Piscinibacter gummiphilus: one gene and its partner. The protein of the gene in region 2 binds, or shares a complex with, the protein of the main gene of each other region. Links are inferred from orthologs where the notes say so. Each region holds a gene or a part of one and is shown on either strand. Other genes may lie near its edges.

Region 1 (8,336 bases), 3.8 Mb from region 2 along the record:
TGACCTTCTTGTCCGACACCGCCTCGCTCACACCCATGTTGAGCGTGATCTTGGTCAGGCGCGGCACTTCCATGCTGGATTTGTAGCCGAACTTCGCGGTGAGGTCGGCCACCACCTTTTCGCGGTAGAACTGTTGCAGACGAGCCATGACGGACCTCTTATGCCTTGATTTCTTCGCCGCTCGACTTGAAGACGCGAACCGCCTTCTCCTTCGTCTTGCGGGACTGCTGCTCGCTTTCGCTCAGCAGCTTGAAGCCGACGCGGTCGGCCTTGCCGGTCGCCGGGTTGTAGATGGCGACGTTCGACTGATGGATCGAGAGGGTCTTGTCGACCACACCACCCGTCGTACCCTTCATCGGGTTCGGCTTGACGTGTTTCTTCACGACGTTCACGCCTTCGACGACGATGCGATCGTCATCGACACGCGACACGACCGCGCCGCGCTTGCCCTTGTCGCGACCCGTCAACACGATGACTTGGTCGCCTTTGCGAATCTTGTTCATAAGCTGTCCTTCAACCGGCTCGATGCTGACCTGGTGGCCCGGCGAATTAGAGAACCTCGGGGGCCAGCGACACGATCTTCATGAAGCGCTCGGTACGCAGTTCACGCGTGACCGGGCCGAAGATGCGGGTGCCGATGGGTTCGAGCTTGGCGTTGAGCAGCACGGCGGCATTGCCGTCGAACTTCACCAGCGAACCGTCTTGACGACGGACGCCCTTGGCCGTACGCACGACCACGGCGCTGTAGATTTCGCCCTTCTTGACGCGGCCACGCGGCGCAGCTTCTTTGATGCTGACCTTGATGACGTCGCCAATACCGGCGTAACGACGCTTGGAACCGCCGAGCACCTTGATGCACATGACGGACTTCGCACCAGTGTTGTCCGCGACGTCGAGCCGCGATTGCATTTGAATCATGTTCAGTCCCCAACTTGGCCACAAACGCTTCCATGACCACCATGGAAGCCGCTGCGATCAGTCTTGGGCCCGTCAGATCGCCTCGAGGAGGTTCACTGTTTGGGCGGAGCCGACGCCGACATGCACCGTTAGCAGGGCAGGCAGAGCAGCCCAACTGATGCAGCCGGAAATTCGGCGAAGCTTTGGATTGTGCACCGGGTAGAGAGACCTGTCAACAGTCTTTCTCACCCGAATGCGAAAACAAGGTGCCGGAGCACCCTGCCCGGCCCGGCCATCCCGCCAGGCCCCCGGCCGATCAGCCCTTGAGCTGAGCCGCCTGCTTGAGCATCGTGTCGGCGTCGCTGACCTCGAACTTGCCCGGAGCCTCGATGTTGAGCGTGCGGACCACGCCGTCCTGCACGAGCATCGAGTAGCGCTGCGAGCGCACGCCCATGCCGCGGGCGGTCAGGTCGAGCGTCAGGCCGGTGGCCTTCGTGAACTCGGCACTGCCGTCGGCCATCATGCGCACGGCATCGGCCGTCTTCTGCTCGCGGCCCCAGGCGCCCATGACGAAGGCATCGTTCACCGAAACGCACCACACCTCATCCACGCCGACCGCCTTCAACTCGGCGGCACGCTTCACGTAACCCGGCACGTGCTGCGCGGAGCAGGTGGGCGTGAACGCCCCCGGCAGCGCGAAGATCGCGACTGTCTTGCCGGCCGTGGCCTTTTCCACGTCGAAGCTGTTCGGGCCCAGCGAGCACCCGTTGCCCTCGACTTCGATGAATTCCTGCAGTGCCCCTGCGGGCAGCTTGTCGCCAACTTTCAACATGGTGCGCTCCTGAACCTGTGCAATGAAAAACGGCCGGCCACCGAAGACTCGGTGAACCGACCGTGATGATGCCTCGTGCCGCGGAAACCCTCCGGAGAGGTTTCCCGCAAGCCGGGCGTCGATCAGACCTCGCGGGCCTTCTCGACCAGACGGGTGACCGTCCAGGCCTTCGTCTTCGAGATCGGACGGCATTCCGAGATCTCGACGACGTCGCCCATCTTGTACTCGCCCTTTTCGTCGTGCGCGTGGTACTTGCTGGTCTTGGCAACGATCTTGCCGTACAGCTCGTGCTTCGTGCGACGCTCGACGAGCACCGTGATCGACTTGCTGCGCTTGTCGCTCACGACGCGGCCGATGAGGGTACGCGTGTTCTTCTCAGTGGCTTGCGTGGCGCTCATTTCGCGGCCTCCTTCTTCTTCTGAGCCAGGATGGTCTTGGCGCGCGCGATGTCACGACGGGTGTTGCCAAGCGTCGTGTGGTTCGTGAGCTGCTGCGTGGCCTTCTGCATGCGCAGGCCGAAGTGGGCCTTCAGGAGGTCGGCGACCTCCTTTTCGAGGCCGGCGACGTCCTTGGCGCGGAGTTCAGATGCTTTCATGTCGTTCTCCGTGCGGGCTCAAGCGCCCACCTGGCGGGACACGAAGGTGGTGCTCAGCGGCAGCTTGGCCGAGGCCAGCTTGAACGCTTCGCGGGCCAGCTCTTCAGGCACGCCGTTGATTTCGTAGAGCACCTTGCCCGGCTGGATCTCAGCCACGTAGTACTCGGGGTTGCCCTTGCCGTTACCCATCCGGACTTCGGCGGGCTTCTGCGAGATGGGCTTGTCCGGGAAGATGCGGATGAAGATGCGGCCACCGCGCTTGATGTGACGCGAGATCGCCCGACGAGCGGCTTCGATCTGGCGAGCGGTGATGCGGCCGCGCTCCGTGGCCTTCAGGCCGAAGTCGCCGAACGACACTGCGGCGCCACGGGTGGCGACGCCGGTGTTACGGCCCTTCTGTTCCTTGCGGTATTTTCTGCGTGCGGGTTGCAGCATGCTTATTCTCCTTTGCCTTCGCCGCCAGCGGCTGCGTCAGGGCCCGGGGCCTTGCGCACGCGCTTCACGGCGGCGGTCTTCGCGCCATCACCAGCCGGTGCGGCGGCTGCAGGGGCAGCGCCATCACGGGGACCACGGTCGCCACCCGGGCGGCCACGGCCACCCGGAGCGCCCGGACGGTCGCCGGGACGCGCGTTGCGGCGCGGACGGCGATCATCCTCGGCACCCGGCGGGGTGGCGAGCGTGGGCGCTTCGCCATTGGCGAGGCGGTCACCACGGTAGACCCAGCACTTCACGCCGATGATGCCGTAGGTCGTCTTGGCTTCGGAGAAGCCATAGTCGATGTCGGCCTTCAGCGTGTGGAGGGGCACGCGACCTTCGCGGTACCACTCGCAACGTGCGATTTCGATGCCGTTCAGGCGGCCCGACGACATCAGCTTGATGCCTTGGGCGCCCAGGCGCATCGCGTTCTGCATGGCGCGCTTCATGGCGCGACGGAACATGATGCGCTTTTCCAGCTGCTGCGTGATGCTGTCGGCGATCAGCTGTGCATCGACTTCAGGCTTGCGCACTTCTTCGATGTTGACAGCGACCGGCACGCCGAGGCGGCGGGTCAGCTCGGCCTTCAGGTTCTCGATGTCCTCGCCCTTCTTGCCGATCACGACGCCCGGACGAGCCGAGAAGATCGTGATGCGCGCGTTCTTGGCGGGGCGCTCGATCAGGATGCGCGAGACGGCCGCGCTCTTGAGCTTCGCCTTCAGGTATTCGCGAACCTTCAGGTCTTCGGCCAGCATGGTGGCGAAGTTGGCGTTCGACGCGTACCAGCGCGACGCCCAGTTGCGCGTCACCGGCAGGCGGAACCCGGTGGGGTGAATCTTTTGTCCCATGGTGCTATGCGCCTCAGTTGCCGACAGTGATGTAGATGTGGGCGGTGGGCTTGCTGATGCGGTTGCCGCGGCCCTTGGCGCGCGCGGAGAAACGCTTCAGCGTGGCACCTTGCTCCACAAAGATCGTCTTGACCTTGAGCTCGTCGATGTCAGCGCCATCGTTGTGCTCGGCGTTGGCGATCGCGGACTCGAGGGCCTTCTTGATGATGCCGGCAGCCTTCTTGGGGGTGAACGTCAGGATGTTGAGCGCCTGGTCCACCTTCTTGCCGCGGACGAGGTCAGCCACCAGCCGACCCTTGTCGGCAGAGAGGCGGACACCGCGAACGATTGAACGGGTTTCCATCGTCATTCCTTATTTCTTGGCCTTCTTGTCGGCCGGGTGCCCCTTGAACGTGCGCGTGAGCGCAAATTCGCCGAGCTTGTGGCCGACCATCTGGTCGGTGACATACACGGGGACGTGCTGCTTGCCGTTGTGCACGGCAATCGTCACACCGATGAAATCCGGAAGGATGGTCGAACGACGCGACCAGGTCTTGATCGGCTTCTTGTCCTTCGTGGCGACAGCCTTCTCGACCTTGGCCTGAAGGTGATGGTCGACGAACGGACCTTTTTTGAGCGAACGGGTCATTGTGGCGGCCCCTTACTTCTTGCGACGCGAAACGATGAACGTCTGCGTGCGCTTGTTGTTGCGAGTGCGGTAGCCCTTGGTGAGGGTGTTCCACGGCGACACAGGCGCCTGGCCCTCGCCGGTACGGCCTTCACCACCACCGTGCGGGTGATCCACCGGGTTCATGGCAACGCCACGGACCGTCGGGCGGATGCCCTTCCAACGGATCGCACCGGCCTTGCCGTACTGGCGCAGGCTGTGCTCTTCGTTCGACACTTCGCCGATCGTGGCGCGGCAGTCGATGTGGATCTTGCGCACTTCACCCGAGCGCAGGCGAACCTGCGCGTACGTGCCTTCACGGGCCAGCAGCGTGGTCGACGTGCCCGCCGAACGCGCGATCTGGGCACCCTTGCCGGGCAGCAGTTCGATGCAGTGGATGATCGAACCCACCGGGATGTTGCGGATCGGCAGCGTGTTGCCAGCCTTGATCGGCGCTTCGGCGCCGCTCAGGACGGTGGAACCCACTTCAAGACCGCGCGGGGCGATGATGTAGCGGCGCTCGCCGTCGGCGTAGCACACCAGCGCGATGTGCGCCGTGCGGTTCGGGTCGTACTCGATGCGCTCGACCTTCGCGGGGATACCATCCTTGTTGCGCACGAAGTCGACGACACGGTAGTGGTGCTTGTGACCACCGCCCTTGTGGCGGATCGTGATGTGGCCGTTGTTGTTGCGGCCGGCGTGCTGGAACTGCGGCTCCAGCAGCGACGCTTCAGGCTTGCCCTTGTGGAGGTGCTTGTGCACCACCTTCACCACGGCACGGCGGCCGGGCGACGTCGGTTTGACTTTGATGACGGCCATTACGCGGCCTCCCCGGAGAAGTTGAGCTCCTGGCCAGCCTTCAGCGACACGTACGCCTTCTTGACGTGGTCGCGGCGGCCGATGGAACGGCCGAAGCGCTTGACCTTGCCCTTTTGCACCACGGTCTGGACGGACTCGACTTCGACCTTGAACAGCAGTTCAACGGCGGCCTTGATTTCAGGCTTGGTCGCGTCGCGCAGGACCTTGAACAACACCTGGTTGTTCTTCTCGGCAACGGAAGTGGCTTTTTCGGAAACGATCGGCGCCACCAGCACCTGGGCCAGACGGCCCTCATCATGCTTCACGGTGCTCATCCCAGCATCTCCTTGAGTTGCTCGATCGCACCCTTCGTCACGAGCACCTTCTTGAAGTGCACGAGCGACAGCGGATCGGCGTAGCGCGGCTCGACCACGAGGACGTTGGCGAGGTTGCGCGAAGCCAGCAGCAGGTTGTCGTCGAGCTGGTCGGCGATGACCAGCACGGATTCGAGGCCCATGGCCTTGAACTTGGCAGCCAGCAGCTTGGTCTTCGGGGCATCGACCGTCAGCGAGTCGACGACGGCCAGGCGGCCTTCGCGAGCGAGCTGCGAGAAGATGGCGGCCATGCCGGCGCGGTACATCTTCTTGTTGATCTTCTGCGTGAAGTTCTCGTCGGGCATGTTCGGGAAAATCCGACCACCCCCGCGCCACAGCGGCGACGACGACATACCGGCGCGGGCGCGGCCCGTGCCCTTTTGACGCCACGGCTTCTTCGTGGTGTGCTTGACCTGTTCGCGGTCCTTCTGGGCGCGCGTGCCTTGGCGAGCATTCGCCTGGTACGCGACGACGACCTGGTGGACCAGCGCTTCGTTGTAATCACGGCCGAACACGGTGTCCGGCGCGTCGACCTTCGACGAAGCCTGACCTTGTTCGTTCAGGAGCTCGAGCTGCATCAGTTGGCTCCTTCTTTCTTCGCCTTGACCTTGACCGCGGGGCTGACGACCACGTGGCCGTTCTTGGCACCCGGCACGGCGCCGCGCACCAGCAGCAGCTGGCGGGCTTCGTCGATGCGGACGATGTCGAGGTTCTGGATGGTCTTGGTCACGTCACCGCGGTGGCCGGACATCTTCTTGCCCGGGAACACGCGACCCGGATCCTGGGCCATCGAGATCGAGCCCGGCACGTTGTGCGAACGGCTGTTGCCGTGCGACGCGCGCTGCGAGCCGAAGTTGTGGCGCTTGATCGTGCCGGTGAAGCCCTTGCCGATCGAGGTGCCCTGCACGTCGACGAGCTGGCCCACGGCGAACGTGGTCACGGGGACTTGCGCGCCGGGCTTGAAGCCAGCGGCGACATCAGCGGCGACACGGAACTCCTTCAGGAGTTCGCCAGCTTCGACACCCGCCTTGGCGAGGTGGCCGGCTTCCGGCTTGCTGACGCGGGATGCCTTGCGGGCACCGAACGCCACCTGGACGGCAGCGTAGCCGTCGGTCTCTGCGGTTTTGACCTGGGTCACACGGTTGTTCGACACGTCGAGCACCGTCACGGGCACGGCGTCGCCGTCGTCCGTGAAGATGCGCATCATGCCCACCTTGCGGCCCAGCAATCCGAGGCGATTGCTAAGACTCATGGTTTTTCTCCAGCCCCTTGCGGAGCCTTTGTTTCACATCCCCGACATCGATTGGTCGGGCTGACTTCTTGGCGTACCCCCCGAAAGGAGCCGCCAAATGGGTTTCGCAACCCACGAGTTCACACCCGTGGATTGCGGAAAGCCTGCGAGTGTAGCAGATGAAGCGCGCTTTGCAACGCGCCCCACCGGCGACACGGTATTACTGCAGCTTGATCTCGACGTCGACGCCGGCCGGCAGGTCGAGTTTCATCAGCGCGTCGACCGTCTTGTCGGTCGGATCGACGATGTCCATCAGACGCTGGTGCGTGCGGATCTCGAACTGGTCGCGCGAGGTCTTGTTGACGTGCGGCGAACGCAGGATGTCGAAGCGCTGCATGCGGGTCGGCAGGGGCACGGGACCACGGACGATCGCGCCGGTGCGCTTGGCGGTGTCGACGATTTCCAGGGCCGATTGGTCGATCAGCTTGTAATCGAAGGCCTTCAGGCGGATGCGGATCTTTTGCTTTTGCATGATGTTTCCTTAAAGAGCGATGCGGCCCGCCATTCCGGGGGGCCGCGATGAGAAGGCCTGGACCCGCGGACTCACCGCGAACCGGGCCCCATCACACAAAGTGGATCAGGCGAGGATCTTGGCAACCACGCCGGCGCCGACGGTGCGGCCACCTTCACGGATGGCGAAGCGCAGGCCTTCTTCCATCGCGATCGGGGCGATCAGCTTCACGGTGATGCTGACGTTGTCGCCAGGCATGACCATTTCCTTGTCGGCCGGCAGCTCCACGGCACCGGTCACGTCCGTCGTGCGGAAGTAGAACTGCGGGCGGTAGTTGTTGAAGAACGGCGTGTGACGGCCACCCTCTTCCTTCGACAGCACGTAGATCTCGGCCGTGAAGTGGGTGTGCGGCTTCACGCTGCCCGGCTTGCACAGCACTTGGCCGCGCTCGACGTCTTCACGCTTCGTGCCGCGCAGCAGGATGCCCACGTTGTCGCCAGCTTGACCTTGGTCCAGCAGCTTGCGGAACATTTCCACGCCCGTGCAGGTCGTCTTCTGCGTGTCGCGGATGCCCACGATCTCGATTTCTTCGCCGACCTTGATGATGCCGCGCTCGACGCGACCCGTCACCACCGTGCCACGACCCGAGATCGAGAACACGTCTTCCACCGGCATCAGGAAGGCGCCGTCAACGGCACGTTCCGGCGTCGGGATGTAGGTGTCCAGCGCTTCGGCCAGCTTCAGGATCGCGCCTTCGCCCAGCTCGCCCTTGTCGCCTTCCATGGCCAGCTTCGCCGAGCCCTTGACGATCGGGGTGTTGTCGCCCGGGAAGTCGTACTTGTCCAGGAGCTCGCGCACTTCCATTTCGACCAGCTCGAGCAGCTCGGCGTCGTCGACCATGTCGCACTTGTTCAGGAACACGATGATGTAAGGCACGCCCACCTGGCGGGCCAGCAGGATGTGCTCACGGGTCTGGGGCATCGGGCCGTCAGCGGCCGAGCACACCAGGATCGCGCCGTCCATCTGGGCAGCACCCGTGATCATGTTCTTCACATAGTCGGCGTGGCCCGGGCAGTCCACGTGAGCGTAGTGGCGGTTGGCCGTCTCGTACTCGACGTGCGCGGTGTTGA
Region 2 (8,474 bases):
GACCGCAACGAGGAGCACCCGGCCACGTACACGGACGTCACCATCTCCCTCGTGCAGCAGAACTTCCTCGTGGTGCGCGGCGACCAGGACTGCCCGGCCGGACCACCCGGTCCCCACGCCCCTCACAATGTCGGCTTGGCCGACACCGTTCCGCACCAGCCGTGACCCTTCCCAGCCCGTCCTTTCCCGACCCGTCCCCCGCCGACCAGGCGGCGATGCGGCAGGCCCTCGCGCTCGCGCGCCAGGCCATCGCGCTCACCGAACCGAACCCCCGCGTCGGCTGTGTCATCACCGACGCGGCCGGCCGGGTGCTGGGCCAGGGTCACACGCAGCAGGCCGGCGGCCCCCATGCCGAGGTGATGGCGCTGCGCGACGCCGCGGCACGGGGCGAAGACGTGCGCGGGGCCACCGCGTACGTGACGCTGGAGCCCTGCTCGCACCACGGCCGCACGCCACCCTGCTGCGACGCCCTGGTGGCCGCGGGCCTCGGCCGCGTCGTCGCGGCCATCGAGGACCCGAACGTGCTCGTCTCCGGCCAGGGCCATGCGCGCCTGCGCGCAGCGGGCATCCGGGTGGACGTGGGCCTCGGGGGCGACGAGTCCCGGGAACTCAACATCGGCTTCTTCTCGCGCATGCAGCGCGGCCGACCGTGGGTGCGGCTGAAGGCGGCGGTGTCCCTCGACGGGCGCTCGGCCCTCGAGAACGGCGTCAGCCAGTGGATCACCGGCGAAGCGGCCCGCACCGACGGCCACGCCTGGCGCCGCCGCGCGGGCGCCGTGCTCACCGGCGTGGGCACCGTGCGCGACGACAACCCGCGCCTCGACGTGCGCCTGGTCGACACGCCCCGCCAGCCGCTGCGCGTGGTCCTCGATTCGCAGCTGGCCACACCACCCGAGGCCCGCATCCTCGACGCCCCGGGCTCCGTGCTGATCGTCGCCGCCCGCGCCGATGCCGCCCGGGCCGATGCGCTGCGCGCCCGCGGCGCCGAGATCGTCGAGGCCCCGGCCCCCGACGGCCGCGTCGACCTGCCCACCGTGCTGCGCCTGCTGGGCGAGCGCGGCATCAACGAACTGCACGTCGAGGCGGGGCGCACGCTGAGCGGCGCCTTCGCGCAGCAGCGCCTCGTCGACGAATACCTCGTCTACCTCGCCCCGAAACTCCTGGGCCGGGGGCGCGACCTCGCCACCTTTGGCCCGCTGACCGACCTGGGCGACGCCGTGACGCTACAGTTCCACGACGTCGAGCGTGTCGGCACCGACCTGCGCGTGCTGGCCCGCCCCTGACCCACCTTCACGACCCACCACCATGTTCACAGGCATCATCACCGGCCTCGGCCGCATCACCGCCGTCGAGGCCCTCGGCGCGGACCCGTCCCACGGCAAGCGGCTGACGATCGAGACCCCCGCGGCCTACCTCGACGACGTGCAGCTCGGCGACAGCATCGCGCTGAACGGCGCCTGCATGACGGTCACCACCTTCGACCCCGCGGTCCGCCGCTTCACCATCGACATCTCCGCCGAAAGCCTCGACAAGACCGCCGGCCTCGCCACCGAAGGCCCCGTCAACCTCGAGAAGGCCCTGCGTCCCAGCGACCGCCTGGGCGGCCACCTGGTCAGCGGCCACGTCGACGGCGTCGGCACCGTCACCCATTTCGCCCCGGTGGGCGAATCGTGGGAACTGCGCATCGAAGCCCCGACCGACCTCGCCCGCTACCTCGTCTACAAGGGCTCCATCACCGTCAACGGCGTGAGCCTCACCGTGAACCGCACCGAAGACCGTGCCACCGGCTGCGAGTTCAGCATCAACCTGATCCCCCACACGCTGGAACACACCACGCTGGGCCAGCTGGAGGCGGGCAGCCGGGTGAACCTCGAGATCGACCAGATCGCGCGATACACCGAACGGATCCTCTCGCTGCGCACGGTGGGCTGACCCACCACCGGTCACCCGGCGAACGCCGGGGTCCACCGTCCCCATGGCGCGCCCCACCGGCAGTGGATCCCGGCGCCCGTCGGGATGACGGGTTGTGAGGAAGCGGCGTTGAAGGCCCTCCGGCTAAAATCCCGGGATGCCGATTTCACCCATCCCTGAACTGGTCGCCGAACTGGCCGCCGGCCGCATGGTCATCCTCGTCGACGAGGAAGACCGCGAGAACGAGGGCGACCTCGTGCTGGCCGCCGACCACGTGACGCCCGAGGCCATCAACTTCATGGCCCGCTTCGGCCGCGGCCTGATCTGCCTCACGCTCCCGCGCGAGCGCTGCGAGCGGCTCCAGCTGCCGCCCATGACCCGGCGCAACGGCACGCAGCACGGCACCGCGTTCACGGTCTCGATCGAGGCCGCCACCGGGGTGACCACCGGCATCTCCGCCGCCGACCGCGCCCGCACCGTGCAGGCCGCCGTCGCGAAGGACGCGCAGGCGTCCGACCTGGTGCAGCCCGGCCACATCTTCCCGCTGCAGGCGCAGGACGGCGGCGTGCTCATGCGCGCCGGCCACACCGAAGCCGGCTGCGACCTCGCCGGCATGGCCGGCCTGAGCCCCACCTCCGTGATCTGCGAGATCATGAAGGACGACGGCACCATGGCCCGCCTGCCCGACCTCGAGGTCTTCGCGAAGGAACACGGCCTCAAGATCGGCACCATCGCCGACCTGATCGGCTACCGCAGCCGCAACGAATCGCTCATCGAGCGGCTCGGCCAGCGGGTCATGCACACCGCCCAGGGCGACTTCACCTGCACCACGTTCCGCGACCGCACCGGCGGCGTGCACCTCGCGCTGAGCCACGGCCCGGTCGACTCGGGCGACGAGGTGCTCGTGCGCGTGCACGAACCGCTCTCGGTGCTCGACCTGCTCGACGCCGGCGCCTGCGGCCACTCGTGGCCGCTGCCGAAGGCCCTCGCCGCGCTGCAGGCCTCGGGCCGCGGCGTCGCGGTGCTGCTCAACTGCGGCGACGATGCGAAGTCGCTGCTGTCGCGCCTCCAGGTCGAGGAGACCCCGGCCGCGCCGCGCGGCCAGATGGACCTGCGCATCTACGGCGTCGGCGCCCAGATCCTCCGCGAACTCGGCGTCTCGCGCATGAAGCTCCTCGGCAGCCCGCGCCGCATGCCGAGCATGACCGGCTTCGGCCTCGAGGTGACCGGCTTCGTCGCGGCCGAGTGACCTGACGTGATCCCCGCACCCCTTTTTCCCGAGGACCCCACCCATGCAAGCTGCTGACAAGGGCCAGGCCACCGATCTGGATGGAACCGACCTGCGCATCGGCATCGTGCAGGCCCGCTTCAACGAGAAGCTCACGCAACAGCTCGCCACGTCGTGCATCGACGAACTGGTGGCGCTGGGCGTGTCGGCCAAGCACATCAAGCACGTGACCGTGCCCGGCGCCCTCGAAGTGCCCATCGCGCTCAACGCGATGGCCGAGAGCGGCCGGTTCGACGCCCTCGTCGCCCTCGGCTGCATCATCCGCGGCGAGACCTACCACTTCGAACTCGTGGCCAACGAGAGCGGCGCCGGCGTGACCCGCATCGCCCTCGACCACGAGCTGCCCATCGCCAACGCGATCCTGACCGTCGAGAACGAGGAACAGGCGTGGGCACGCGCCGAAGAAAAAGGGCGCGACGCCGCCCGTGTGGCCGTGGAAATGGCCAATCTGCTGGAAGACCTTTCGTGACCGACACCCCGAAGAAGAAACCCGCCGCCCGCGGCACCCCGAAGGCCGCCGCGCCGAAGTCGGCCCGCCGCCGCTCGCGCGAGGTGGCCCTGCAAGGCCTCTATGAATGGCTGATCTCGGGCACCGAGGCCGCCGTGATCGACGCCCACATGCGCGAGCAGGAGGGCTTCGAGAAGTGCGACCCCGCCCACTTCGAGGCGCTGCTGCACGGCTGCATCGCCGAAGCCGCGGACCTCGACGGCGTGCTCAAGCGCCACGTCGACCGCCAGACGAATCTGCTGTCCCCCATCGAGCACGGCGTGCTGATGATCGGTGCGTACGAACTCAAGCACTGCATCGACATCCCGTACAAGGTCGCCATCAACGAGGCCGTGGAGCTCGCCAAGAGCTTCGGCGGCACCGACGGCCACAAGTACGTGAACGGCGTGCTCGACAAGGCCGCCGTGGACCTGCGTGCCGTCGAAGTCGAAGCCTTCAAGGCCTCGAGGCGCTGACCCGGAAACCACGCTGCTGTCGCGAACCAGTCCAGGCGCCTCCCGAGGCCCCTGGACTTTTTTGTCCCAGGCCTCTGCGAGGCCGCTGGACTTTTTTCACACCCCTCCGTGGGGCAGGCGCATCGAAGTCCTTGCAGGTCGTCGTGTTTCGTGTCGGTGTGTTACGAAATCAACGAAGCCGGTGCTTTTTGGTGCCATGGCCCGGGCACATTGCACTAAGCTCGGTTCGTGGTGGTCGCTGGACCACGCCCTTTGCACTTCCATGTCTGGACCCGAGCCCGAACCGTCCCTGCCAGCCCCTGCCGACGCGACATCCGCCCCGGACTCCGCGCCGTGGAGCGACACGGACCTGGGTCTGTCCGCCACGCCGGCCGCGCGCACCTACGCCAGCCCCAACGGCGACCCTGAAAGCCAACCCGGCACCCAGCCCGCGAAGGCCGTCGTCGCCACCGACCAGCTCTCCACCATCGGCCACATCGGCCGCTACGCCCTCAAGTACCAGATCGGCGAGGGTGGCCTCGGCCGCGTCTACGCCGCGCACGACCCGCTGCTGTCGCGCCTCATCGCCATCAAGACGCTGAACCTCGAGATCTCGGCCGACGAGCGCGATTCGTTCAACGCCCTGTTCCTCAACGAGGCCCGCGCCGCCGGCGGCCTGAGCCACCCGCACATCGTCACGGTGTTCGACGCCGGCGTCAGCGAGCAGGGCCCGTACATCGCGATGGAACTGCTGCGCGGCCGTGACCTGCGCCAGCTGCGCCTCGAAGGCTGGCGGCCCACGCCCACGCAGGCCGCACTCGTGATCCGCCGCGTCGCCGACGCCCTCGCCTACGCCCACTCGAAGGGTGTGGTGCACCGGGACATCAAGCCCGCCAACATCTTCATGGTCGGGCGCACGCAGCCGCGCGTGCTCGACTTCGGCATCGCCCGCGTCGCGCACCAGCACGATGCGCAGGGCGACGGCGACCTGGTCGGCGGCTCGCCGTACTACATGTCGCCCGAGCAGATCCGCGGCGACACCGTCGACCGCCGCACCGACGTCTTCTCGCTCGGCGTGGTGCTGTACGAACTGCTGACCGACGTGCGCCCGTTCCGCGGCAGCACGCTGTCCGAGATCACCGGTTCGGTGCTCGAGTACGAACCGCCGGCCGCGCACGAGGTGGACGCCACCGTGCCGAAGGCACTCTCCGAGATCGCTGCCCGCGCCATGCAGAAGAACCGCGACGACCGGTTCAGCTCGGCCCGGTCGCTGTCCCGCGAACTGCGCCACTGGCTCGAGGAACATCCCCAGCAGGATGCCGAGGCCCCCGAAGCCCCCGCCGCCGCGTCGAAACGTCGCCTGGCCTGGGCCGCCGCCGGGGTCGCGGGCCTCGCCATCGCGGGCGCGGCCTGGTGGTCCTTCACCTCGCACGGCACCGGGGCCGAGGCCCTGCAGGCCGCGTTGCCCACCGCGTCCGCCGCGCAGCCCGCGCCGGCCGAAGCGCCGCCGCCCGCCGAGCCCGCACCGGCCCCCGTGGCCGCCGAGCAGGTCGCCGCCGCCGAGCCCGCTTCCGCGGTGCCACCGCTGCCCGATCCGGCGCCGGCCGCCGGCCCGGCCCCCGCCGCCCCGAACCTCGTGGCCGCCAACACCGCGGTCCCCGCCACGCCCGCGGCCGAAACGCCGCTGCCCACGGTCAAGCTCACACCTCCGGCGCCCGCCACCCCGGCCGTGAAGCCCCCGGCGGCCGACGTCGCCCAGGCCAAGCCCGCCAAGCCGCCGAAGGAAACCGCCAAGGAGCGCCGCGCCCGCGAGGCCCGCGAACGCGCCGAAAAGGCCGCCACGCCGGCCGTGGCCGCCACCGGCACCGTGCGCATCGCCGTCAGCCCGTGGGGCAACGTCGAGGTGGATGGCCGCTCGGTCGGTACCGCCCCGCCGCTCAACGAACTCAACCTGCCCGAAGGCCGCCACACCGTGGTGATCCGCAACGACGAATTCCCGCCGTTCACGGCCACCGTCAACGTGGTCTCGGGCCAACCCGTCAACGTGAAACACCGATTCGGATCATGACCAAGACCCTGCTGCTGTCGCTCTCCACCGCGGTGCTCATGCTCGCCGCGGGCTGCGCGCAACCGCCGCAGGCCCCGGTCGGCCTGCTCGACGTGACGGCCCGCCCGGCCGAGAAGGCCCTGCTGGCGGGCATCCGCACGTACGAGGACGGCCAGTACGCCGAGTCCGAGAAGCAGCTCAACGCCGCGCTGCAGGCCGGGCTCGTGTCCGCGAAGGACATGGCGGCCGCGCAGAAGTACCTCGCGTTCATCTACTGCACCAGCAACCGCGTGCCGCTGTGCGAGAACGCCTTCCGCGAAGCCCGCAAGGCCGATCCGGCCTTCGCGCTGAGCCGCTCCGAGCAGGGCCACCCGTCCTGGGGCCCGGTCTACAAGCGGGTCTTGCCATAATCCGCGGTCGGGACGGCATCATGCCGACCGCACCGCACCCATGACCCCAGACTCCACCTTCGCGCACACCCTGCGCATCTACTGGGAAGACACCGACGCCGGCGGCGTCGTCTTCTACGCCAACTACCTGAAGTTCTTCGAACGCGCCCGCACCGAGTGGCTGCGCGCCCGCGGCTTCGAGCAGGAAACCCTGCGCGCGAACCAGCGCGTGATGTTCGTGGTGGCCGACACCCGCGTGCGCTACCTGCGCCCCGCCCGGCTCGACGACCAGCTGCGGGTCACCGTCGAGGTGCGCGAGGCCGGCCGTGCGTCGATGGACATCGCCCAGGTGGCCTGGCGCGGCGGCGAGCGCCTGGCCGAAGGCGAGATCCGCATCGGCTGCGTCGATACCGACAGTTTCAAACCCCGCCGCATTCCCGCCGAGTTGCTGGAGGGTCTGGCCGTGGGACCGCGATAATCGGACCTTTTCCACGGAACCCGCGCCACGCCCCCGGCGTCTGACCGTCGCATTCCCCGAGCCAGGACACCGCCCGAATGAACCAGGATTTTTCCATCGTCTCGCTGATCATGAACGCGAGCTTCGTCGTCAAGCTCGTGATGGCCGGCCTGCTGCTCACGTCGCTCGCCAGCTGGACGGTGATCTTCGGCAAGCTCTTCGGCCTGCGCAAGGTGCGCAGCACCAACGAGGAGTTCGAGCGTGACTTCTGGACCGGGCGCAACCTCAACGACCTCTACAGCGACGCCGCCCAGCGCACCAACGGCGCCCCCATGGAACGCATCTTCGCGTCGGGCATGCGCGAGTTCATGAAACTGCGCGAGCGCCGCGTGGTCGACCCGTCCGCCCTGCTCGATGGTTCCCGCCGCGCCATGCGCGCCAGCCTGCAGCGCGAGCTCGACACCGTCGAGTCCAACCTCTCGTTCCTCGCCACCGTGGGTTCGGTGTCGCCGTACGTGGGCCTCTTCGGCACCGTCTGGGGCATCATGCACGCCTTCGTGGGCCTGTCGAACCTCCAGCAGGTGTCGCTCGCCACCGTGGCCCCCGGCATCGCCGAGGCGCTCGTGGCCACCGCCATCGGCCTGTTCGCCGCCATCCCCGCCGTGATCGCGTACAACCGCTTCGCGCGCGACATCGACCGCATCGCCATGCAGATGGACACCTTCACCGAGGAGTTCTCCAACATCCTGCAGCGCAACGCCGGCCAGCCCGCCCCGGCCGCCGCCACCGTGCCGGCCTCGATGGGACGCTGAACCATGCCCGCCGTCGCCGGACGCGGCTCGCGCCGCCGCACCATCGCCGAGATGAACATGGTCCCGTTCATCGACGTGATGCTCGTGCTGCTGATCATTTTCATGGTCAGCGCCCCGCTCATCACGCCGGGCGTGGTCGACCTGCCCACCGTGGGCAAGAGCAAGCAGCAGCCGCAGCACGTGATCGAGGTCGTGATCGCGAAGGACGAGACCATGAAGCTGCGCCTCGACAACAAGGAGAACGGCACCGCCACGATGAGCAACCTACGCCAGCGCGTGGTGTCGCTGCAGGGCGGCGACGACAACACGCCGGTGGTGATCTCCGCCGACCGCTCCGTCAAGTACGAACTCGTGGTCAAGACCATGGATGCGCTGCAGCGCGCCGGTGTGCAACGCGTCGGCCTCGCCGTGAAGACCACCGGTGTTTGAGTCCCGCCACCAGCCGATGCAGGACATGCAGCACCCCGTCCTGAACCGCGACGACCTGCTGCCCCGCCAGCCCGCCGGCATGGGCAAGGGCCTGATGCTGGCCATCGCGGCCCACGTGCTGCTCGTCATCGCGATCACCTTCAGCGTCAACTGGAGCTCGAGCGACCCCGCCGGGGTCGAGGCCGAGCTGTGGTCGGCC

Evidence for each region.
Region 1: the proteins of nusB (region 2) and rpsJ are in contact, whole or in part, in a solved structure (PDB 3D3B), measured with the Escherichia coli proteins. The link is inferred for Piscinibacter gummiphilus from one-to-one orthologs.

The regions. Positions count from the first base shown.
Region 1 is NZ_CP015118.1:605,233-613,568, reverse strand. What follows is about bases 5,572-8,336. They hold rpsJ (30S ribosomal protein S10), read right to left. Parts: upstream 7,228-8,336; coding sequence 6,916-7,227; downstream 5,572-6,915. Other genes in these bases: tuf (elongation factor Tu), read right to left, coding at 7,333-8,336; rplC (50S ribosomal protein L3), read right to left, coding at 6,042-6,716; rplD (50S ribosomal protein L4), read right to left, coding at 5,572-6,042. Also shown: rplE (50S ribosomal protein L5), read right to left, coding at 1-148; rplX (50S ribosomal protein L24), read right to left, coding at 159-503; rplN (50S ribosomal protein L14), read right to left, coding at 550-918; A4W93_RS02700 (peroxiredoxin), read right to left, coding at 1,214-1,729; rpsQ (30S ribosomal protein S17), read right to left, coding at 1,852-2,127; rpmC (50S ribosomal protein L29), read right to left, coding at 2,124-2,324; rplP (50S ribosomal protein L16), read right to left, coding at 2,343-2,759; rpsC (30S ribosomal protein S3), read right to left, coding at 2,762-3,646; rplV (50S ribosomal protein L22), read right to left, coding at 3,660-3,989; rpsS (30S ribosomal protein S19), read right to left, coding at 3,999-4,274; rplB (50S ribosomal protein L2), read right to left, coding at 4,287-5,111; rplW (50S ribosomal protein L23), read right to left, coding at 5,111-5,425; more of rplD, read right to left, coding at 5,422-5,571. UniProt on the Escherichia coli protein: Involved in the binding of tRNA to the ribosomes. Part of the processive rRNA transcription and antitermination complex (rrnTAC). The complex forms an RNA-chaperone ring around the RNA exit tunnel of RNA polymerase (RNAP).
Region 2 is NZ_CP015118.1:4,385,812-4,394,285, forward strand. Bases 2,511-5,413 are described here. They hold nusB (transcription antitermination factor NusB), read left to right. Parts: upstream 2,511-3,664; coding sequence 3,665-4,162; downstream 4,163-5,413. Other genes in these bases: ribBA (bifunctional 3,4-dihydroxy-2-butanone-4-phosphate synthase/GTP cyclohydrolase II), read left to right, coding at 2,511-3,160; ribH (6,7-dimethyl-8-ribityllumazine synthase), read left to right, coding at 3,204-3,668; A4W93_RS30635 (serine/threonine-protein kinase), read left to right, coding at 4,425-5,413. Also shown: A4W93_RS19875 (PilV family protein), read left to right, coding at 1-165; bifunctional diaminohydroxyphosphoribosylaminopyrimidine deaminase/5-amino-6-(5-phosphoribosylamino)uracil reductase RibD, read left to right, coding at 216-1,283; A4W93_RS19885 (riboflavin synthase), read left to right, coding at 1,306-1,932; more of ribBA, read left to right, coding at 2,069-2,510; more of A4W93_RS30635, read left to right, coding at 5,414-6,209; A4W93_RS19910 (TssQ family T6SS-associated lipoprotein), read left to right, coding at 6,206-6,598; ybgC (tol-pal system-associated acyl-CoA thioesterase), read left to right, coding at 6,639-7,055; protein TolQ, read left to right, coding at 7,133-7,846; A4W93_RS19925 (ExbD/TolR family protein), read left to right, coding at 7,850-8,275; A4W93_RS19930 (cell envelope integrity protein TolA), read left to right, coding at 8,301-8,474. UniProt on the Escherichia coli protein: Part of the processive rRNA transcription and antitermination complex (rrnTAC). The complex forms an RNA-chaperone ring around the RNA exit tunnel of RNA polymerase (RNAP).